Regions from separate parts of the Heyndrickxia sp. NPDC080065 genome, predicted to be linked through region 1. Evidence: a T-box and tRNA genes for the amino acid it is inferred to sense, from the RefSeq annotation. Region 1 holds a T-box; the other holds one or more tRNA genes.

Region 1 (14,640 bases):
TCATTTTGTATTGATTACTAAGTTCCTCTATTTCAACGCGGCTAGCTTCTTCACTGCCAATCAATTCATTTAATTCAGCTAGTATATTTTCAATCTTGGTTTCGACACTTTTTAAAATAGATTCAATCCTTCGATTTGATTCTTTAGCCTTTTTAAAACGATATTTATCAGTAAATTCTTCAGAATCGAAAAGATGATCCTCAACTTCGGGCAGCTCGGTTGCAACGATATCATCCCAAGCTTTTCTCCAGCGTTCAAACATTTCTTCTGTTTCACCGGTCATGTTCAGCTGCTTTACTTTCCCCATCTCATCTGTAACGGGACGATTCATAATATCAATTTTCCACGCTTCTAGCTTATCTATTTCTTTATAATATTTTTTCCTGGTAACAAATCCAAAAACCAGTAAAATAAGTACAATTACGATTGCACCGATGATAAACTCCATCGTAAGCCCCCTGTTCCGTCCATTCCTAATCTATATTTATACGATTTACTTATTTTAGTATGTAGTATTAATGATACCATGTAACGACAATTTGTGACTATTAATTTCAACATTTTTTACAACTTTTACAGCATTATTACCCTTTTTTTCACAAATGCTAAAAAAACAAAATAATTTAGTTATCATTATTATGAACAAAAGCGCAAGCGCCGCAGCTCTAGCGTACGGATTTCGTAGTCTTCGACTGAGATAAAGGAAACACGGTGAGATAGTTCTCGAGCCGATGTTGACTTATCGTAGGGAGGAGACGGAGAAATCCGCTAGCCGACGGCTGCTTGCGCTAGACGTAAACCTCGCTCTTTATAAAGTTATCCACATTGCGAATATTTTAATATTTCATAAACCATAAAAAAGGTTGCACCAAAAGATCTAATTTTACTGATCTTTTGGTGCAACCTTTGTAAATTCACATTATGAAATTATTAATTAATCTCTCTAATTAAGGCTTTCCTGTAGAATTACCATTTTCCCCAGAATTTTTGCCGTCATCATTTTTATCACCAGAGTTATCTCCAGGCTTTTCTTTATTAGGTTTATCTTTATCAGGCTTTTCTTTATCGGGCTTTTCTTCTTGCTTTGGATCATTAACTCCAATTTTCACTCCATTAGAAGGACTTGATTGTTTCCCAGCAATATCTACTGCTACTACATAAAATTCTCCATTTCCCGGAGTAAAAGATAAATTAGTATCAGCTTTAATAGAACCTACTTTTTTACCGCCACTACTAAAGATACGATATCCAATAACATCATTGCTTGCTGATGCCGTCCATGAAATAGTAGTACCTGAGACAGATAGTTTGACTGGAGATGGTGCTTTGCCATCATCACTTATTTTATCTTCTGGTGCAAGAATTTTTTTCCAAAGAGGATTATCTTTTGGAATTATTTGATCGGGATCAATGTTATTGCCTCTTGAAATCTTTTTAACAAAATCAGGATTTAAAATCAATCCAGCCTCCGAAAATTCTGCAGGTGTTGAATCAAGGGCTAAATATTTTTTCCCATTTATTGTTACAAATTTACCTTGAATTAAACTATTGTCTGTTTCAGTTGGTACATATTTTGCATTGAATAAATCAGTTCTTACTAAACCAGCATTAGAGCAGCCTTCAGAAGGCAGCATTCCCGATATCGCACAGAAGGAGCGTTGAACAATCCCGCTTGGCATTTTAAAACGTTCTGTAGGAGCAACTAATTTTGGATCGACATCATAGGCAGAATTGATGAGTTTACTCCAAATTGCATAGTTCCTTTGATCATATCCTGGGACTTGACTACTTGGAGTATCATAGCCGATCCAAGTACCAAACGTGACATTTGGATTAGAACCAATGAGCCATGAGTCTTTATAGTCATTACTCGTTCCTGTTTTCCCAGCCCAATCCGTAGAAAATTTAAGCATGTTTGGAACACTTGCAGCCGTACCATATCTAAATACATCCCTCATCATATCTAACATTAAATAAGAAGTTTGGCGGCTGAATACATTGACTGGCTTTACTTTATGCTTATAAATCGTTTTTCCATCTTTATCCACTATTTTATCGATTAAATACGCATCAATAAATTGACCATCATTCGCAAAGGTTGTATAAGCATTAACATCTTCTTCCACTGTTACTCCTTCAGTTAAACCTCCTAAGGCAGCTGAAAGGATTTCGTAGTCAACAGGTACTAGATCTGAAAATCCCATTTTCGCTAGATATTGTGCAGGCCTTTGATTAACTATTCTCTGATAGACTTTTACGGCTGTTACGTTATGTGATTTCGCTAAAGCTTCTCGTGTTGTTACGAGACCATAATATCTCCCTGAAAAATTAGTTGGCCATGCTCTGCCATTGTTTTTTATCCCAGTATCCGAGTCAGCAATGACGGTTCCGGGTGATGTAACACCCATTTCCATTGCGGGTGCATACACTAGTAATGGTTTCATCGTAGATCCATTCGATCTTCGGGTTTGTGTAGCGTGATTTATCTGTTCTTTTTTAAAGTCTCTACCACCTACAAAGCTTAGAATTTTTCCAGTTTTATTCTCTATTAATATACCGCCTATTTGTACTGGCTCGACAATCGATTCTTCTTCACCAGTTTTTTTATTAATTCTAGTCACCGTTTTATTTGGACCATATCCATTAAATTCATCTTTCACTTTTTGCATTTGATCATACATCTTTTTATTGATCGTTGTATGGATGGAATAGCCATTTTGCCGGATATCACGGTCTGCAAGGGTTATATATTTTTCATATAACTTTTTATTTTTATTTAATTCTTTTTCTTTGTGACCATCTTTTTCTGCTAATATTATGGCCATAACGTTTCTAGCACGATCTTCAATTTCATAAGTTAGCCAAGGGTATTTTTCTCTTGGACTTTTTTGTGGTTTGATAAAATCCTTCACGATATTATATTTTACAGCTTTTTCATATTGCTGCTCTGAAATATAACCGTTTTCATGCATACGGCTAAGGACGAGCTTCATCCGATTAATTCCAGGTTCTAAGCCCTCTTTGCTTTTTAACTTTCCTTCATTCGTAAAAGGTGTGTACATAAAAGGACTTTGCGGTAAACCGGCAATAAAAGCAGATTGAGCTAAGTTTAATTTTTTCGCTGAAACTCCAAAAATACCTTCTGCTGCCGATTCAATACCAGCGATGTTTTGACCGGAAGAATTTCTTCCAAACGTAGAGACATTTAAGTAGGCTTCTAAAATTTCATCCTTCTTAAAAAACTTTTCTAAACGAAGTGCCAATAACACTTCCTTTGCTTTCCGATCAAAAGATACTTCATTTGTTAAGATTTGATTTTTAATAATTTGCTGTGTGAGTGTACTTCCTCCAGTTTGGGTTGAGGAATTAGTCACTTCTTGAAATACAGCACGAAACAGTGCTTTCGGAACAATGCCGTCATGCTCATAAAAATATTTATCCTCGGTAGCAATAAGGGCATCTTTTAAATATTTTGAGACATTAGCAATTTTTACTTCTTCACGCTCTAAATCGGATTTTACCTTTCCTAAATAAACATTATTATCAAAGTAGAGCTGTGAAGTTTCTTCATAATTGTATATATCTTTTTTCATTTTAGTATATGGACGAATTGGTTCGTCTTTTACTAATGCGGCAAAATATCCTGCAGCTACACCTCCTGCAAAGAAGCCGCCTATAACAATCAAGATAAAAAATATTAATATTAAATTCCAAATAACTCCGAAAGTAATTCTTGAATTTTTTTGTAACTTTTCATTTTGAAAAACAAATAATGATTCCTTGAAAATTCCTAATAATCTATTCATTTTTCCACCCATCAAATACCCCCTCAAAATCAAATTCATTATAGCATAAATTGAATATTGAAATACTAAAATCATTATTTTTCTGAAATCATTTGACAATTAATTTTAAATGTGTGTAGAATAGATTAAGTTTAAATAGTGAATGGCTTAGAGAGGAAGAAGTAGTCAAACTATCCCTGTTACTTAGAGAGTCGATGTTCGGTGAAAATCGGCACAAATAGTTTAGATGAATTACGTCCTGGAGCTTTTACTGTGAATAATAATAGTAGCAGTAAACGGAGAACCCGTTATAGAAGTTGAGTGGAGAAAAGTTTTGCTTTTCTCAAGTTGGGTGGTACCACGATGCATAATCGTCCCTTCGTATTTATACGAAGGGACTTTTTTATTTTATTGGATAGGAGTGAATGAAATGAGTTTATTAGAAGATTTACAATGGAGAGGTATTATTTACCAGCAAACCGATGAAGAAGGTATTAAAGAAGTATTAGATAAAGAAAAAATTTCACTATATTGTGGAGTTGATCCAACAGCAGATAGTATGCATATTGGTCACTTACTTCCATTTCTTACATTACGAAGATTTCAACAAGAAGGCCATCGTCCGATTGTCCTTGTTGGTGGAGCGACAGGATTAATTGGCGATCCAAGTGGAAAAAAAGAAGAGAGAAAGCTGCAAACATTAGATACGGTTAACTATAATGTAAGTTGTATTAAGAATCAGCTTGAGCATATTTTCAATTTTGAAGGCGAAAATGGTGCAATCATGGTAAACAACTATGATTGGGATGGTACGATGGATTTAGTTACGTTCTTACGTGATTATGGAAAATACATTGGTGTCAATTATATGTTAGCGAAGGATACGGTTGCTTCAAGACTTGAAACAGGAATATCATTTACTGAATTCACTTATACAATCTTACAAGCTATTGACTTCTATCACCTATATCAAAATCATAATTGTAAAATGCAAATCGGTGGAAGTGATCAGTGGGGAAATATTACAACAGGTTTAGAGCTGATTCGTAAAATGACTTCAGATGGTGCAAAAGCCTTCGGTCTAACGATTCCACTTGTTACTAAAGCAGATGGAACAAAATTTGGAAAAACAGAAAGTGGTGCGATTTGGCTGGATCCAGCTAAAACATCACCATACGAATTCTATCAGTTTTGGATTAACACTGCTGATGCTGATGTAATTAAATATCTTAAATATTTTACATTCCTATCCCGCGAGGAAATTGAAGCACTTGAAAAATCAGTTGAGGAAGAACCGCATCTACGTAAAGCACAGAAAGCATTAGCAGAAGAAATGACTCGCTTAATACATGGAGATGATTCCTTAAAGCAGGCGATTAAAATTACCGACGCCCTTTTCAGCGGCGAGGTAAAGGAATTATCCGCTGACGAAATCAAACAAGGATTTAAAGATGTTCCTTCATTTGATTACAACAATAATAAAGAAATTGGACTTGTTGATTTATTGGTAGAAGCAAAAATTTCTCCTTCGAAACGCCAAGCACGTGAAGATATTCAAAATGGAGCGATCTATATTAACGGGGATCGAAACACAGATGTACAATATATGATTTCCGAACAAGATCGAATCGAAGGTCAGTTTACAATAATTAGAAGAGGGAAAAAGAAATACTTCTTAATTAGATATTAAAATAAAGACGAACCAATCTTGGTTCGTCTTTATTTTTTTTGATCAAAAAAACACTTGCATAATCGCAAGTGTTTTTTGAAAAATTAACGAGAGTAGAACTCAACGATGAATGATTCGTTAATTTCAGCTGGTAATTCAGAACGTTCTGGTAAACGTGTGAATGTACCTTCAAGTTTATCAGCATCAAATGTAAGGAATTCAGGAACGAAGTTATTTACTTCGATCGCTTCTTTGACGATTGATAAGTTACGAGATTTTTCACGAACACCGATTGTTTGACCAGGTGCTACGCGGTATGATGGAATATCAACACGTTTTCCATTAACAAGAATATGACCATGGTTAACAAGCTGACGAGCTTGACGGCGAGTACGAGCTAACCCAAGACGGTATACTAGGTTGTCTAAACGTGATTCAAGAAGAATCATGAAGTTTTCACCATGTTTACCTTTCAATTTTCCAGCTCTCACGAAAGTGTTATGGAATTGGCGCTCATTTACACCATACATGTGACGAAGCTTTTGCTTCTCTTGCAATTGAAGACCATATTCAGAAAGTTTTTTGCGTTGGTTAGGACCATGTTGTCCAGGTGCATAAGGACGTTTTTCTAATTCCTTACCAGTACCACTAAGTGAAATGCCAAGACGACGAGATAATTTCCAACTTGGACCAGTATAACGAGCCATTTAAGACTCCTCCTTTATGTTTTTATTTTGTAAAATAAAAACAGGTGTGAACAAAAATTAAGTGTATGATGTTTTCATGTACCATCGCCCTAGCAGCAGAGGGTTACGCGATACACCTCATTCTAGATATTAGAGGTTAGAAACTTCTAATATGAAATCTAAAATGGGAACAAAATACGATCATAAAGTTGTCCGCAAAGGCTGCATTATTTTACACAAACTTCATTATATGTCCTTAGAAAGATAAAGTCAATAGAATATACCGTACAACAATTATTATATTTTAGTAAATTTTATACAAAAAATGCTAATATATAGTATAATAGTACTATATTCCTAAAATCACATAGGTATAATGTATCAATACTAGTTATTTGCAAACTACTAATGATAGGTGATTACATATGGACATAAGTAAGCTTTCTAACATTATAAATGAAGAAAAAAAATTCAAAGAGTTATTTCGTGTAACCGAAAAGTTCCATTCTTCAATGAATGTAGATATTGTATTAGACGAGATAATAAAAACCCTTAGGAGGGTATTTCCACATTTTGAATATACTTTATTGCTTTCAAATGATACAAACCATGATAAAAATTTACCTATTAAAGAATTTCAATTTGATCTTGCAGATGATGTAATAATGGAATCTTTTGTTACTGGAGAAATTCGCATCGACAAAAATTTTTCTTGCAATCAAACCATTTTATATGCTCCATTATGTGGTAAACAAGGAGTATACGGTATACTTCAAGTAATATCATTTTCTACAGTTATTTTTCAAAACAGTGAAGAGGAGTTCATTAGATTACTAGCGATTACAGCAGGAAGTGCGTTGGAAAATGCCAAATTATACGAACAATCACAACGATTAATAGCGGATTTACAGCTTATTAATGATACTTCACATCGATTAAATTCTTTCTCTAAATTAGATGAGACCTTACAATTTCTTAAAGCCCAAATATTAAAATCCTTTTGTGTCTCTAACATAGGATTTGTTTTGATAAATTATGATGAAATCTCTATTTTGAAAGAAAGCAGCAGTTTCTTCCACTGCACTGCTGGGAAAGCATGTATAGAATTTATCACTGACAATATTCGAAAGAAAAAAGAATCTCTTTATTATAGTAATTTAGGGAATCTTTTGAATGACGAGTCCTTTTCTTATGCTTCTTTAATGGCAGTGCCAATGCTGGAAGGGAATACCTTAAAGGGGTTCTGTGTTGTTTTACATGAACAACCGTATTACTTTACCTTCGATATGTATAAATTGTTCCAATCACTGATCCATCACTCAACATTGGCAGTTACCAATTCCATGCTAAGAGAAGAATTAGAAAAGATGGTTATAACGGATCATTTAACACAGCTTTTCGAAAAAAATTTTCTTAATAATCAAATACAACACTCTATGCAAAAGGATGAGGAAGGTACGTTTATACTTTTAGATATCGATAATTTTAAAGAGGTAAATGATACATATGGCCATCAAATTGGGGATGAAATTCTTATTCAAGTTGCAAAGCTAATTCAACAAAATATTCGTACTACTGACATTGGTGCCCGATGGGGAGGAGAAGAGCTTGCTATTTATCTTCCAGGAGTCTCTTTAAATGTCGGAACACAAGTAGCCAATAGATTATTAGAGGCTGTTTATCTCCATACTAGTCCACAAATCACAGTTTCCTGTGGCGTATCCTATTGGAATAAAAAAAGAAAAGATGATTTTAGGAGTCTCTTTAATCGTGCTGATACAGGTCTTTATCATGCAAAAGAATTAGGAAAAAATCAAGTTGTGGTAAAAGAAGATAATTAACAAATTATTTAGAGCCTCCAATTTTGGAGGCTCTTTGTTATTCTACATCCAGCTCCAGCGCCTAGCCCCTCGAGGTCAAATAACCTTTCACCGAGGAAAGTCGGCATTTGGACTTTCCAAAGGAAGTCAAAGAGCGGACTTCAATGGTGAAAGGTTATTTGCTTGTCGGGGCTGATCAAGGCGCTTACGCATTTGTTATTAGAGGTATTTCTTTAAAATTTCTACAAATTCATTTAATTGAATTTCATCGGTCTCATCAAAACGATTTTTTTCAGGACTATCAATATCAAGAACACCGACTAATGTGTTGTTTTTGATAATAGGAACAACAATTTCTGATTGTGAAGCAGCGTCACAAGCTATATGTCCTGGAAATTCATTCACATCTGCTACCCTTAATGTTTTTCTTTCTTGTATTGCTGTTCCACAAACTCCTTTTCCTAAAGGAATGCGCACACATGCTGGAAGCCCTTGGAATGGACCTAATACAAGCTCTTCCCCATCCATTAAATAAAAACCAACCCAATTGATTCGATCCAAAAATTGGTTTAATAATGCAGAAGCATTACTTAAATTGGCTATTCGATTAGGTTCATCTTCAACTAATGCTTTTAGTTGTTTTTTTAATAAATTGTATTTTTCCTCTTGTGTTCCTTCATATGCTGTCGAATGAAACATCATTATCACCCTAACTCAACAAATATTTACTAAAGTTGTAGATCCTTGTCTTTTTTTAAAGATCTTGTCGATATTTACTTAAAGGGAAACTAAACTAAATCGAGAAATAATTAAAGAGATATTTTTATATGCTTGAATTACTTTTAGCATAAATGATTCTATTAATCAAGCAAAAGAAATTGAAATGAGGGATTTTAGATGAAAGTGAAGGTGTCTACTAAGGAAACGATTATTGAGGCAGCCATTTCATTATTTAATATCCAAGGCTATGATGGAACATCAATTAGAGATATTGCCAAAAAGGCAAAAGTGAATCCTGCAAATATTTCCTATTATTTTGAAGGTAAACAAGGTCTGCTAGAGAAATGTCTCGTTCTTTTTTTTGAGGCTTATCTTACTTATTTAGAGGAAGAAGTAAGTTTATTAGCATACGAGCGACCGGACTATTGTTTAAAGAGAGCAGTTTATAAAATATTATCTTTTCAGAGTAACAACCATTTGCTGTCGAGGTTAGTTTGGAGAGAGGTGTCTCTTGATTCACAGATTGTAAGAGAAATTACTTCATCCTATTTGATGAAGGAAAGATTTTTATACAAAAAATTAATTGAAGCGGCAATTCAAGAAAACACCTATTCTATTAGCGATATCAGCTTTTTGATTATTCAACTAAAAAGTCTTCTCACAATGCCATTTCTAAATGGACAATATTTAAGAGAAGTGTGGAATATTTTCCCTCAAGATCGTTATTTTGTAGAAAAATATTATCAGCATATAGATGATTGGATTGATGCTGGACTACTTCAAAAAACGAAAATGGTAAATATTCCAATTTGAAATCTCTATTGATGTTTCGAAGCATTCTTTCATATTAAAAATAAATCCTTCACGATAAACCTAGTTCCTTTACACTTTTCTAAATAAAACTCAATTATTAGCATACAAAAAGCCCGAATAATTCAAACGGGCTTTTTTGTATATTTTTAATCTTCCATTGTTGATAGATCTCCAGCTGGTAAATTTAATTCCCATGCTTTTAAGACACGACGCATAATTTTACCGCTTCTTGTTTTTGGCAGTTTATCACGAAACTCAATTTCTCTAGGGGCCGCATGTGCTGCAAGACCTTTTTTCACAAACTGACGAATTTCTTCTTTTAGCTCATCTGATTCATTATAACCATCTACTAGAGCAACAAAGGCTTTTATAATCTCACCACGTACAGGATCAGGTTTGCCAATAACTCCTGCCTCAGCGATTGCCGGATGTTCTAATAATTTGCTTTCAACTTCAAATGGTCCTACACGTTCCCCAGAAGTCATGATGACATCATCGACTCGGCCTTGGAACCAAAAATATCCATCCTCATCCATATAGGCGGAATCTCCTGAAACATACCAACCGCCTGGCAAGAAATAGGATTCATATTTTGCTTGATTATTCCAAATCGCATGCATCATAGAAGGCCATCCTTTTTTAATTGCTAAATTCCCCATACGATTCGGCGGTAAAACATTTCCTTGATCATCGACGATGGCCGCTTCAACACCAGGAATCGGTTTCCCCATCGAACCTGGTTTTATCTCCATACAAGGATAGTTACAGATTAAATGTGCACCTGTTTCCGTCATCCACCATGTATCATGGATTCGTTTATTAAATACCTTCATTCCCCAACGGATTACTTCAGGGTTAAGTGGTTCACCTACACTTAAAACATGTCGCAAGGAATCCAAATTAAATTTTTTAATAATCTCATCGCCTGCACCCATTAACATACGAAACGCAGTTGGTGCACTATACCATACAGTTACTCCAAAATCTTCAATGGTTTTATACCAATCTTCCGGCTTGAAACGCCCACCTACAATAACATTAGATGTTCCAGTTAACCAAGGGCCAAACATTCCATAAGAAGTACCTGTAACCCACCCTGGATCTGCTGTACACCAATAAATATCTTCTTCCTGTAGGTCTAACACCCATTTAGCTGTTTGATATTGTTGAATCATCGCATTATGGACATGAAGAACACCCTTTGGTTTCCCAGTCGATCCTGATGTATAATGAAGGATTAAGCCGTCCGTTCTATCTACCCATTCTATTTCTAATTCCTTAGATGCCGTTTTTAAATGCTTTAGAAAGTCTATATATTTGTCACTTTCTTCTATATTTGACCCCACTAAGAAAATTGTTTTCAATGCTGGCAGCTGATCCACAGGAACACGGCTAACAAGCTCAGGTGTAGTCACTAAAACCTTTGCTTCACTATCTTCTAATCTATCCCTAACAGCACCTTCCATAAACGCTTCAAATAGCGGTCCGATGATTGCTCCTACTTTAATAGCTCCGAGGGCTGCCGCGTATAACTCTGGTGAACGCGGCATAAAAATAAACACCCGATCCCCTTTTTCCACATTCCCATGCGATTTAAAAAGATTGCCCGCTCTGTCCGAAAGCTCCTTCATTTCTTTAAATGTATATTTTTCATTTCTTGTTTCATCCCGATAATAAAGGGCTACCTTATTTTTACGGTATGTATTTACATGACGATCAATTGCTTCATAAGCCATATTTACTTTCCCTGTTTCAAACCATGAAAAAGCTTTTTCTGTATCCTTCCAATCAAAGGTACTGTAAGTATCCTCATAACTTTGTAGATTATAATTTCCCTTAATAGGTGATAGCGCTCCCAATTTCATTGCAAATCCCCCTTTTTCAAATATTCACTCTATTATTATAGTATAAAATAAAAGATTTCACAAAAATTTTTATTTTCTCGTAAAACTTTGAAATTAGTTTTTATTGAAATTGACAGAAGCTATTTCCAGACGAATGATAACTAGCTGAGCATTATACTCCCCAGACATTATTTGAACAATAATTAACAAAGCCACTCGATAAATATACAAAAAATTCGATTTATTATTTAGAGAATAACAATCCATCATGTATAATAGCTTTAGAAAATAGTATTAGGGGTGGCAAAATGGAGCATGTGAGAATATATAATGCCATGGAATTAAAGACAACTAAAGGCAATTTAATTATCGAAGGACCTATTCCTTCTGACCAATTATCAAGTCTTGAATTTCACAAAGATTTGATTGCCTTTCGCCCACCTTTACAACAGCATAAAGCATTAGTAGAGATCGCTGATTTACCTGAAGGTAGAATTATTATTGCTAGAGAAAATAATACCATTGTTGGATATGTTACATATTTATATCCAGATCCTCTGGAGCGATGGTCACAAGGAAAGATGGAGAATTTAATAGAGCTCGGTGCAATTGAGGTCATTCCGAAATATAGAGGATGTTCAGTAGGTAAAAGCTTAATAAAAGTCTCTATGATGGACGATGCCATGGAAGATTATATAATCATAACTACGGAATATTATTGGCATTGGGATTTAAAAGGAACAGGCTTAAATGTTTGGGAGTATCGAAAAGTAATGGAAAAAATGATGGGTGCAGGCGGGTTAGAATGGTTTGCAACTGATGATCCCGAAATAAGCTCCCACCCAGCTAATTGTCTGATGGCCAAGATTGGCAAAAGAATTGACAATGATTCTATTCAAAAATTCGACCAATTACGATTTATGAATCGATTTATGTATTAATTTAAAGGTTAGAGATTGGATTGGTAAATTACCTAAAAGGGGTTGGTTTTTGTGGTAATTGAAGAAATTATGAAGACGGATGTGGCCACTTTATATGCGGATGATACAATACATTCTGCCCTTATATTAATGAGAGAAAGAAAAATTCGCCATATCCCCATTATCGATCAAGAACGCCATCTAATTGGACTAGTAACAGAACGCGATATTAAGGATGCATCACCATCACCCTTTTTCGAAAACGAGCATCTAAAAAAAGAACTTGATATTCCACTTAAGGAAATCATGAAAACAGATGTAATATTTGGGCATCCTTTAGATTTTGTTGAAGAAGTAGCAGGCTTATTATACGAACATCGTATTGGATGCCTCCCAATTGTTCTTCATCAAAAAGTAGTGGGCATCATTACTGGTACAGATATTTTGCGAACAATGGTTGAGTTGACAGGTGCGAATCAACCTGGATCCCAAATTGAAATCAAAGTCCCGAATCGAACCGGAATTCTTCATGAAATAACAAGTATTTTTAGTCAATTAAATGTAAATGTCCATAGTGTTCTTGTATACCCTGATAAGAAAGATCAGCATTCAAAAATTCTAGTATTTAGAATCAAAACAATGAATCCGATCCGTGTAATTAAACATCTTGAAGAAAAAGGCCATCAAGTTCTATGGCCAAATATGCCAGGTATGTCATAATGACAAAGGATGCTGTTTTTATTTATTCAGATGAATTACTTTCTTATCGTTTTTCCAAGAACCATCCTTTTAACCAATTTCGTCTAACTCTGACACTTGATTTATTAAAAGAGATTGGGGCAATTAGTAATGATGACATCATTTCTCCTCGTATTGCATCAGATGAAGAACTTCGTTTAATCCACGATCCTGCATATATTGAAGCTGTCAAAAAAGCGGGACTTGGAATGCTAGCGGAAGATATTGCAGAAAACTATGGATTAGGAACGGAAGATACACCCATTTTTACAGGTATGCATGAAGCTAGTGCCCTTTTAGTCGGAGGAACACTTACTGCTGTAGATCATGTAATGACGGATAAGAGTAAACATGCTGTTCATCTTGGCGGCGGGCTTCATCATGGATTTCGAGGGAAAGCATCAGGTTTTTGCATCTATAATGATAGTTCGGTAGCAATCAAATATTTGCAAGAAAAGTATCATGCAAGAGTTCTTTATATTGATACAGATGCACACCATGGTGATGGTGTCCAATGGTCATTTTATGATGATGAATCAGTCTGTACTTATTCAATTCATGAAACAGGAAGATATTTATTTCCAGGTACAGGCAATGTAAATGAATGGGGAAACGGAAAAGGTTATGGCTTTTCGTTTAATATACCTTTAGATGCTTTTACAGAAGATGAATCATGGCTAGAATGCTATAAGGAGTCTGTATGGGAAGTAGCAAATTATTTTAAACCAGATATTATTCTGACTCAAAATGGGGCTGATGCCCATTATTATGACCCGCTCACCCATTTATCTGCGACTATCAATATATACAAAGAAATCCCGAAGATTGCACATGAGCTTGCCCATCAATACTGTGATGGAAAATGGATCGCAGTTGGCGGTGGTGGATATGATATATGGAGGGTTGTACCGAGAGCGTGGTCACACATTTGGTTAGAAATGATTAATTTTCCAAGTGTATCTGGGGAATTGCCTCCTACATGGGTAAACAATTGGAAGTCAAAAGCACCTATTCCAATAGCAACAACATGGGAAGATCCAAATGATATGTATAAACCGATTCCAAGGAAACAAGAGATAACAGAAAAAAACCGAAAAAATCTTGAAAGGGTATTGCATTTCATTCAACAGCAAAAAAACACTACAAAAAAATAGTCCTCTTATCAATGAGGACTATTTTTCTTATTGGCTTTGTTAAAAAATGTTGTTGTTTCTAAAAAAGTCCTGTTGGCTATGCGTTCAAGCTAGTTATACTCCATATATAAATCGCTTCACGCATTTCCTATAGGCAATTGTATCAACAATAATTATTAATAAAACCTTCTTATTTAAATACCTTGATTTCATTAAATGGCCAGAATCGTACTTTTACTTTTCCGATCACCGAATCCATTGGGATTAGACCAAAACTTCTGCTGTCTTTACTTACTAGACGATTATCCCCTAAAACAAATAGATAACCTTTAGGTATTTTCTTTTTCTGAGTGTATTCTTCTAAAGTAAAATCTTCGGTTAACTTTTGCATAGGGGCAATTTCTTTTTTCTTTTCTTTTAAGTAAGGTTCCTGATAAGCCTTACCATTAATGTATAACACATCATTTTTCATTTCAATATGATCTCCAGGTAAACCGATGACTCTTTTTACA
Region 2 (8,495 bases), on a different contig from region 1:
AACATTGCTTTGATTTCTTCAGAACAAAGATCTTTATTATCAAACTCTTTAAAAACAGTCTGAAAAGCATAATAACAAATTGGTAAGGTATTCGCTAATGTTCCATCAAAATCGAAAATAATTGCCTTTATAACAAACACTCCCCTAAATTTTATTCTCTCTCTTTCCAATATTATCAAAAATATTTTGTGATAAGTGATTATGTCGAAAAATAAGGACAAATTAAAATAATGTAATGAACCTGAAATCTAATCAGCAATAAAAAATAAGAGTGCGAAAATGTTAAATTTCGCACTCTAGTACTATTTTAGAAATAATTATTTAGAATGTAATTTTAAACTTGGCATCGTGCCACCCGTAAGGTGAAAGTGTGTTATTTCTTTAACGGTATATAAAGAGAGTGCGGTATATCAAGATTTCCCTAAATTATGTCTGCAATATCTTTAACGAGAATTTATCGTTTTTCATTGGATTGCGTTAGCAAAATGTTAGCTTTTTGCTGGCGCACTTTATACTAATTCTCATTATTCTGTAATTAAACTGTAAGCAGATATTTTCTTAATTTTTAAAGATACAACCATTGAAACAATGTAAGATAAAATAAGGATACCTACACAAACCATTGCAATAATCGGTAAATGAATAATAAATTCCAGACGTTTAATACCTGCATTTGAAAGTAATACTGAAAACATAGGATTAGTGAAAAATATTCCTAACAAACCACCAATACCAACGCCTGTAATGATTATAGGTAGCAAACTAATGGATATTTGATTCATCAGTTGAAACGTTGAATAACCTATTGCCTTCATGACGCCAAATTCTTTCTTACGCTTTGTAATCATCGTTTTAATGACAAGATATAAGATTATTACAACAACTAAAACAGTAATTGTTAAAACAATCACCATAATAGCAAACACTGCATCTGTATACATACTTGTTTGGCTTTCTATTTTTTTATCGATATCTAATGTTTCAACTATATTATCTCCGTACTGTTTTTGGATATTATGAATAAAGTCATTGTTCGATATATTATCTAAATATACATAAAGTGTAGTACCTTTATAATCTAGTTGTAATTGCTGAATGCCTTCCATTGTTAATGATGCTGTCCGTCCAAAATCACCAATTATTTGACTAAGACCCGTTATTAAATAACTCTTTGTTTCAGCCCCATATTCTACGTCAACCGTATCACCAATTCCTTTATTGATTTGACTTGATACTACCCAGGAGATGGATATTTCATTTTCATACTTTGGCTGACGCCCCTCATAAACAATATTATTATCTAACTGATTATATTGATCTGTAACATTTGTATATACGTCTTTACCATCAATTTTCAATTTAATTGTGTCGAATATATTTACTTTTCTTACATGATCCATTTCTTCAATGTCACTCAGGAGTTCCCTTGTGTCCGCATCTGGCTTAACTGCTATATATACATTTGACGGTTCTGTTTCGAATAAGTTAACAAATGCGGTCTTGTCTAAAGCAATGTTGTAATACAGCACTACTGAAAAGACCGTAACAAAAGTTAACGCCATAATAATTAAAAGTATCATGATATTTTGTTTCACATTTCCCAACATTGACTTAATAGCAAGTAAAAAATGGAGACTACCTTTCGCTTTTTCCAAAGGAATGTAATTTTTTCTAAAACTGTGTGTCTGAATACCTCCACGAAGAGCTGCAACAGGTAGAATTTTTCGTACTCGAAAGGCTGATAGTAATGTCACGATTACAACACACAACGTCACAAAGAAAATACTGATTAAATTAATAATAATATCAAAGCTATGAATCCAGATTAATCCAGATAAAGTTGAAATAATATTTCCAATTAACGGCATAAGAGCATATGACAATGCAATTCCTACAATGCTAGCACTAAGAGTAATTAAGAAATACTGAAGTATAATTGATAAAAGAATTTGCCTACTTGTATAGCCAATCGATTTCAGTATCCCTATATTTTCCATTTCATCTTCAATATTATTTGAAATACGGAACTTAATGACAATTAATGAGACAATCACAATAATTGCCGAAAAAGCTATTAATATAGTAGCAATAATATTAATAGTTAATGAATCAACATTTTTAAGCTGTTCAATATCTAAACCCCAGATGTAAGAATTTGATTCCTCTACTTGAGGTTTCTTTACATTTTGAAAAAAATCATTTATTAACTTCGAAGATTGTTTTTTGTCTTCCATAACTACAGATATAATCAACCCTTTTGATTGATGACCTAGTTCGTCTGCTAGTGATTGATAGGCGTTCTCTACTAACATAAATTTCATAACGCCGTTGTTATTTGTACCCATCATCGTTGTTTCTAAAAAACCAGCAATTCGATAATCATAATCTCTATCTTGATATGTGATGGTAAAGTCATCACCTAATTTATATCCCCCATTTGTTTTAAAAATGTAAGGTACATAAATATCATTGATACTCGTTGTAGTCAGCCTTTCAATTAAATTTAACGGTCCAATAGTACGTTTGGTATCCGCATTTAAAATAACAAAACTATCCGTTAATTCACCGTTACCGAAAATAACTTTTGCAACGTGCATATCAATAATCTCTTCTGTTTCAGTTTCTTTTATTCCTGAATAATTTGCTAAATATTCATTATGAGCTGAATGATAACTTGCTTGATCCATTACAAATGTTACATGAGGATCTTTTAATTGTTCATTTTTCTGATCAAAAAATGCATTTAGTTGAGTATTGACCATTAGACCCATGTTAAGAAGTAGCCCAGCAATTAAAATAAATATAAATAAAGAAACCGTTGCATATTTACTTTTTCTAATATTCGCCATGGCTAGGTTCATGACTTTCACCTTACCACCCCATTTCTGCTAGGAAATGTTGGAGCTTCTCCTGCCGTTCTATATTATTTTGTTCACTGTATCTACCTAACTGCAAATCTCCACAAATGACACCATCTCGTAAATATAAAATTCGATTTCCGCGTAATGCGGTTTTCATATCATGAGTGACCATGACAAGACTTTGCCCGTTTTGATTTACATTTGTTAAAACATCTAACACACTATCACTAGAAGCAGAGTTTAATGCACCGGTTGGTTCATCTGCAAAAAGTATTCTCGGACTATTAATTAATGCACGAACAATCCCAACACGTTGCGCCTCACCACCCGAAAGTTGTGTCGGAAATTTAGACCATGCATGTTCATTAATCCCTACTTGTATTAATAATTCTTTCGCTTTTTGTACGAGTTCACGCTTATTCTTATTTACTAAAAGACCACTTGCAAGTACATTATCGAGTACGCTCATATTGTCTAGTAAATATATTTGTTGAAATACAAAACCACAATTATTTCTTCTAAATATAGCTAGTTGATCATTGTTTAGTTTAGCTAAATTTTTCCCACCAAAATCAATTTCTCCTAACGTTGGTTTATCCATACCACTCAATGCGTAAAGAAAAGTCGATTTTCCAGATCCTGAACTACCCATTATGATAGTAAAATCCCCTTCAAATAAACTGATATCTAAATTTTTTAAAACATGCTGCTGAAATCCACCGCTCGAAAAGGTTTTACTTAGTTTTTTAGTTATAAGTATTGTCTTTGTCATGTTTTTTAACACTCTCCCTTTATTAAACTCATGTATGTATTTTTAACTCAAAAAAAAGACCGTAATAAAGATTACAGTCTTAGCTTACAAAATGAATTCTTATTAAGTCTTTGCGGAATTCTTAATTATTCCTTAATTAGGAAGCAAGCTTTATTTTCAAGACTACAGTAAATCCATCATCTCGATTGAAACAGTTAATTTGGCCTTGCATATTTTCCATGAAGTACTTCGATATATAAAGCCCAAGTCCTGAACCATTCTTGCCTTCGACATTTTTTCCTCGATAATATTTATTGAACAGTAGCGGCAATTCTTTTTCGCTAATTCCCGGTCCAAAATCTTGAATATGAAGTTCAAGATAATCCTGAATAATTTGAAAATTAATCAAGATTTTTGTTCCTGCATACTTATATGAATTACTAATAATATTATCAATTACCTGCTGCATTCGTACGGGATCAGTTAAAATTATACAAGGTGGAACTGGATCATAAAAGATTTGATGATCGTAATTGACATTTTCAATCATTTCAACAAGTACTTCACTCGATTCCTCAGTTACTGTTAATTTTAACTGTTGTAGTTCTTCTAAAGTAGCGTGAAACATATCCGTAACAAGTAAGTTAATTTGCTCTGCTTTTGAATTGATTATATTTACGTGCTTTATAAGCTTTTCATCTTTTATTTGCATAAGCATTAACTCACTTACCGCTTTTATCGAAGCAATAGGTGTCTTAATATCATGACTTATTGTGGCTACAAGCTCTTTCTTGCTACGGTTGGATTCATACTCTCTTTGACGAGCAGCATAGAGTTCCTCACGTAATAAATCAAAACTTTCAGTGAATGCGCCAAAGTAATTGTTCTTGTCCATATTTAAAGGAATATCTAGATTACCTCTAGCGACATTCGCCGCGAAATGTTGAAGTTGCTGAAACGGTTGAAATAACGTTTTATAAATATAGGAAAAATGAATAATACTAACAATTATTAATAGACCAACTATTAAAACAAATGATACAACCAGTTCCTTTTTCATTTTTTGCACTATTTCTTGTTCGTTATTGTGAATAATAATTTTCCCTACAACTTCATCTTTTTGAAACACATCTATAATCGAATCTCTATTTTTGATGGCATCGTATACATTGGTAAACTGAGTATCAGGTGTTTGATAAATTACGTTTTCCAAGTTATCTATAATAATAAGCGATTGGTTAAAACTACTGTTTTTAAGTGTTTCTTTATTAATTTGTCCCCAATTTTTTTCGACAGTTTTCACTACTTCATTAATAGCTATAATATTCACTTCTGAAATATTTTTTTTGTTAATCATAATTATTGGGAAAGTAATTCCTGTAGCAATAAGAACCACAAAGGTAACCATTAGTAGTTTTATTCTCATTGCTTAGTATCCTCTAACACATACCCTGTTCCCCATACCGTTTTTATAAATTGCGGGTCCTTTGGATTTTCTTCAATTTTCTCGCGTAAATGTCGAATATGTACGTTTAGGGTCCCATCCCCGACAAAGGAATCTCCCCAAACATTTTGAAACAATTCATCTTTGGTAACAATACGGTTTTTATTATTCGCCAAATAATACAGAAGTTTATATTCCATCGTTTTTAGTTGAATATCCAACCCTTTTACTCGAACACGATGAAGTTTTGTATCAATTTGGATTTCTCCAAACTCTACAACTTCTTGCTGGTTACTAGAACCATTGCCATATCTTTTGAGTACTGCTTTAACTTTTGCTAGCAAAATACTGAGTGTATATGGCTTTTGAATATAATCGTCACCACCTATGTTAAGCGCAATTAGAACGTCGTCATCACTAGAGCGAGCACTTATAAATAGAATCGGAACCTGCGTTGTTTTACGCAATTTTTTACACAAATCAAACCCTGATTCATTACCAAGGTTGATGTCTAATAGAATCAATGATGGCTCATGCTCCTTCAAAAAAATCTCGCACCCCTCTGCATTTGTAACAAATGCTGTTTTGACTTCGAACATATTAAAATATTCAGAAGTTGTTTCAGCCAAAGCAATCTCATCATCAACAATTAAACAATCTAATTTCATCATAATTCTCCTAGAAAAAGACTTTCCTACTTGTTTAACAGGATATCTACAGTATACATTAAGTTCGATAAGTAGATATAAATTAATGGATTTTCTTACATATTTAACAAAAAGTAAATTTATAAAATACTATAATACAACTATATGGAATGAAAAAAAGACAAAGAACACATCCCTGGACAAGAAAATTAGGACAAGGGGACATAAGAAAAGAGATCCCGCCCCCAATTGAATGCTCATTGAAAATTATTATTTTAAAAATCCATTTCCACTTAAGTAGAATTTGATATTTCTATCCTAAAATACATCGGAATCTTCGCTTATATATCTATTCTAACACTAAAACAACCCTTAAAAATGCCGTTTATAAGCCATTTCCAAGGGTTCTAAATATTATATTAGCTTCAGCAGTGCTACTCCTTCACGATGTGCAGAGTATATGTGGCAACACATGGGTGATGTTGAGTTTACTATACTTACAAAATTATACTTATTGCACATAATCTGAAATATCATCTAATAAAGCATTTTTTATCTTTCTTAAGCTAATAGGATATGATTGTGACTTTACATTCTCAAGTGCTTTTAATATATAATCAATACCTTTAATAGCACTTTTCTTTTGTAATAGAAGACTTTTTTGATTATATTCTACTGGCATCATATTTAAGTATTTATAATACTCTTCACGTATGCTTTTAGAACAAGTCATATCCATTTCAAGACAATATTGCATTGTGTAAAATTTTTATTTTTTTAAGAAATTAAAGGCCCTACTATATACATTGCTCTTCAATGTTTGAATTAGCCTATCTCTTTCTTCACTTGTCTTGAAAATAGTCTTTATTAGGTCTGAGTCAGACAAAATATCTTTATAGATATGAAGCCCTTTATTAACATCATGGCTATTTTTCAAGCTATCATTCACGCAGGTCTGAAAGTCCTCACCGCCACTAACTAATAATGGCTGTTCCTCTTCGTGTAACTCCACAATAATGGTTCTTCTTTTTGCCATTTCTCTACACTCCTTTAAGGTTAATAAAGGTGGTAGCACAATATTTTTACGCACACGATTATTAGACACGACCAAAATAAAAGGATTGCGTGTCCAGTCATAAAGACTAAACTCACAATCCTTGTTATACCGCGAAAAAATGCGGGTTTTAGTTAAAATTTGATACCGGTGGTCGGGGTCGAACCGACACTCCTCACGGAACACGATTTTGAGTCGTGCGCGTCTGCCAATTCCGCCACACCGGCATAATATGGAGGCGGCAACCGGATTCGAACCGGTGGTAAAGGTTTTGCAGACCTCTGCCTTACCACTTGGCTATGCCGCCTTATTATTGGAGCGGAAGACGGGATTCGAACCCGCGACCCCCACCTTGGCAAGGTGGTGTTCTACCACTGAACTACTTCCGCAAACTGGGCTAGCTGGATTCGAACCAACGAGTGACGGAGTCAAAGTCCGTTGCCTTACCACTTGGCTATAGCCCAATAATAATATATTCATTTCAGAATACATTGTGAAAATATATGGGGCGATTGATGGGAATCGAACCCACGAGTGTCGGAGCCACAATCCGATGCGTTAACCACTTCGCCACAACCGCCATAATATTTTGGCAGGGGTAGTAGGAATCGAACCCACACTGAAGGTTTTGGAGACCTTAGTTCTACCTTTAAACTATACCCCTATGTAAATGGTGGAGGGGGACGGATTCGAACCGCCGAACCCTGAGGGAGCGGATTTACAGTCCGCCGCGTTTAGCCACTTCGCTACCCCTCCACAATGTGAAACTGGTGCCGGCCAGAGGACTTGAACCCCCAACCTACTGATTACAAGTCAGTTGCTCTACCAATTGAGCTAGGCCGGCTAAATGGTGGCTCGGGACGGAATCGAACCGCCGACACATGGATTTTCAGTCCATTGCTCTACCGACTGAGCTACCGAGCCTTATGTATTATTTAAAATGGCGGTCCGGACGGGACTCGAACCCGCGACCTCCTGCGTGACAGGCAGGCATTCTAACCAACTGAACTACCGGACCGAAGTATTTTCAATGTTTATTGAAAATAACTTACTTAATTGCGGAGGCAGGATTTGAACCTGCGACCTTCGGGTTATGAGCCCGACGAGCTACCAGACTGCTCCACCCCGCGATAATATTATGGTGGAGGATGACGGGATCGAACCGCCGACCCCCTGCTTGTAAGGCAGGTGCTCTCCCAGCTGAGCTAATCCTCCATTAGGTATATTCTAATGTTATTTATAAAATGGTGACCCGTACGGGATTCGAACCCGTGTTACCGCCGTGAAAGGGCGGTGTCTTAACCGCTTGACCAACGGGCCACATAAGTTAAATGGCGGAGAGCAAGGGATTTGAACCCTTGAGACAGCTCTTAACCGTCTACACGATTTCCAATCGTGCTCCTTCGGCCACTCGGACAGCTCTCCTTATGGCTCCGCAGGTAGGATTCGAACCTACGACCGATCGGTTAACAGCCGATAGCTCTACCACTGAGCTACTGCGGAATAATACGCTTGGCAGCGTCCTACTCTTGCAGGGGGAGAACCCCCAACTACCATCGGCGCTGAGAAGCTTAACTTCCGTGTTCGGGATGGGAACGGGTGTGACCTTCTCGCTATTGCTACCAAACCTTATGGACATATATTATTATACATGTTTTTGAGATTTTTTCAAGAAGAAATTTTAATTCATTCCTTCAAAACTAGATATAGGAGAAATAACGGTTCATAACTTTGAATC

The links. The T-box of region 1 lies ahead of tyrS (tyrosine--tRNA ligase). A T-box ahead of a tRNA ligase gene usually reads a tRNA of that ligase, here a tRNA-Tyr.
Region 2: it has a tRNA-Tyr gene. The T-box ahead of tyrS (tyrosine--tRNA ligase) is inferred to sense a tRNA for this amino acid. The anticodon was not compared.

What each region holds. Positions count from the first base shown of each region.
Region 1 is NZ_JBNNWS010000014.1:64,648-79,287, reverse strand. It holds gene ezrA (septation ring formation regulator EzrA) at 1-448, opposite strand, end outside; gene ACQKP0_RS17495 (transglycosylase domain-containing protein) at 948-3,818, opposite strand; T-box leader at 3,946-4,167, shown strand; gene tyrS (tyrosine--tRNA ligase) at 4,216-5,475, shown strand; gene rpsD (30S ribosomal protein S4) at 5,559-6,161, opposite strand; gene ACQKP0_RS17480 (sensor domain-containing diguanylate cyclase) at 6,566-7,981, shown strand; gene ACQKP0_RS17475 (GAF domain-containing protein) at 8,180-8,659, opposite strand; gene refZ (forespore capture DNA-binding protein RefZ) at 8,858-9,493, shown strand; gene acsA (acetate--CoA ligase) at 9,640-11,358, opposite strand; gene ACQKP0_RS17460 (GNAT family N-acetyltransferase) at 11,646-12,278, shown strand; gene ACQKP0_RS17455 (acetoin utilization AcuB family protein) at 12,330-12,977, shown strand; gene ACQKP0_RS17450 (acetoin utilization protein AcuC) at 12,977-14,149, shown strand; gene lepB (signal peptidase I) at 14,319-14,640, opposite strand, start outside.
Region 2 is NZ_JBNNWS010000012.1:173,996-182,490, forward strand. It holds gene ACQKP0_RS16000 (HAD family hydrolase) at 1-131, opposite strand, end outside; gene ACQKP0_RS16005 (FtsX-like permease family protein) at 525-2,861, opposite strand; gene ACQKP0_RS16010 (ABC transporter ATP-binding protein) at 2,872-3,633, opposite strand; gene ACQKP0_RS16015 (HAMP domain-containing sensor histidine kinase) at 3,770-5,038, opposite strand; gene ACQKP0_RS16020 (response regulator transcription factor) at 5,035-5,724, opposite strand; gene ACQKP0_RS16025 (hypothetical protein) at 6,215-6,442, opposite strand; gene ACQKP0_RS16030 (hypothetical protein) at 6,473-6,739, opposite strand; tRNA gene ACQKP0_RS16035 (tRNA-Leu) at 6,903-6,984, opposite strand; tRNA gene ACQKP0_RS16040 (tRNA-Cys) at 6,991-7,064, opposite strand; tRNA gene ACQKP0_RS16045 (tRNA-Gly) at 7,072-7,146, opposite strand; tRNA gene ACQKP0_RS16050 (tRNA-Gln) at 7,150-7,221, opposite strand; tRNA gene ACQKP0_RS16055 (tRNA-His) at 7,262-7,337, opposite strand; tRNA gene ACQKP0_RS16060 (tRNA-Trp) at 7,348-7,421, opposite strand; tRNA gene ACQKP0_RS16065 (tRNA-Tyr) at 7,429-7,513, opposite strand; tRNA gene ACQKP0_RS16070 (tRNA-Thr) at 7,526-7,601, opposite strand; tRNA gene ACQKP0_RS16075 (tRNA-Phe) at 7,606-7,681, opposite strand; tRNA gene ACQKP0_RS16080 (tRNA-Asp) at 7,699-7,775, opposite strand; tRNA gene ACQKP0_RS16085 (tRNA-Met) at 7,814-7,887, opposite strand; tRNA gene ACQKP0_RS16090 (tRNA-Val) at 7,897-7,972, opposite strand; tRNA gene ACQKP0_RS16095 (tRNA-Glu) at 8,003-8,077, opposite strand; tRNA gene ACQKP0_RS16100 (tRNA-Ser) at 8,090-8,182, opposite strand; tRNA gene ACQKP0_RS16105 (tRNA-Asn) at 8,186-8,260, opposite strand; rRNA gene rrf (5S ribosomal RNA) at 8,268-8,384, opposite strand.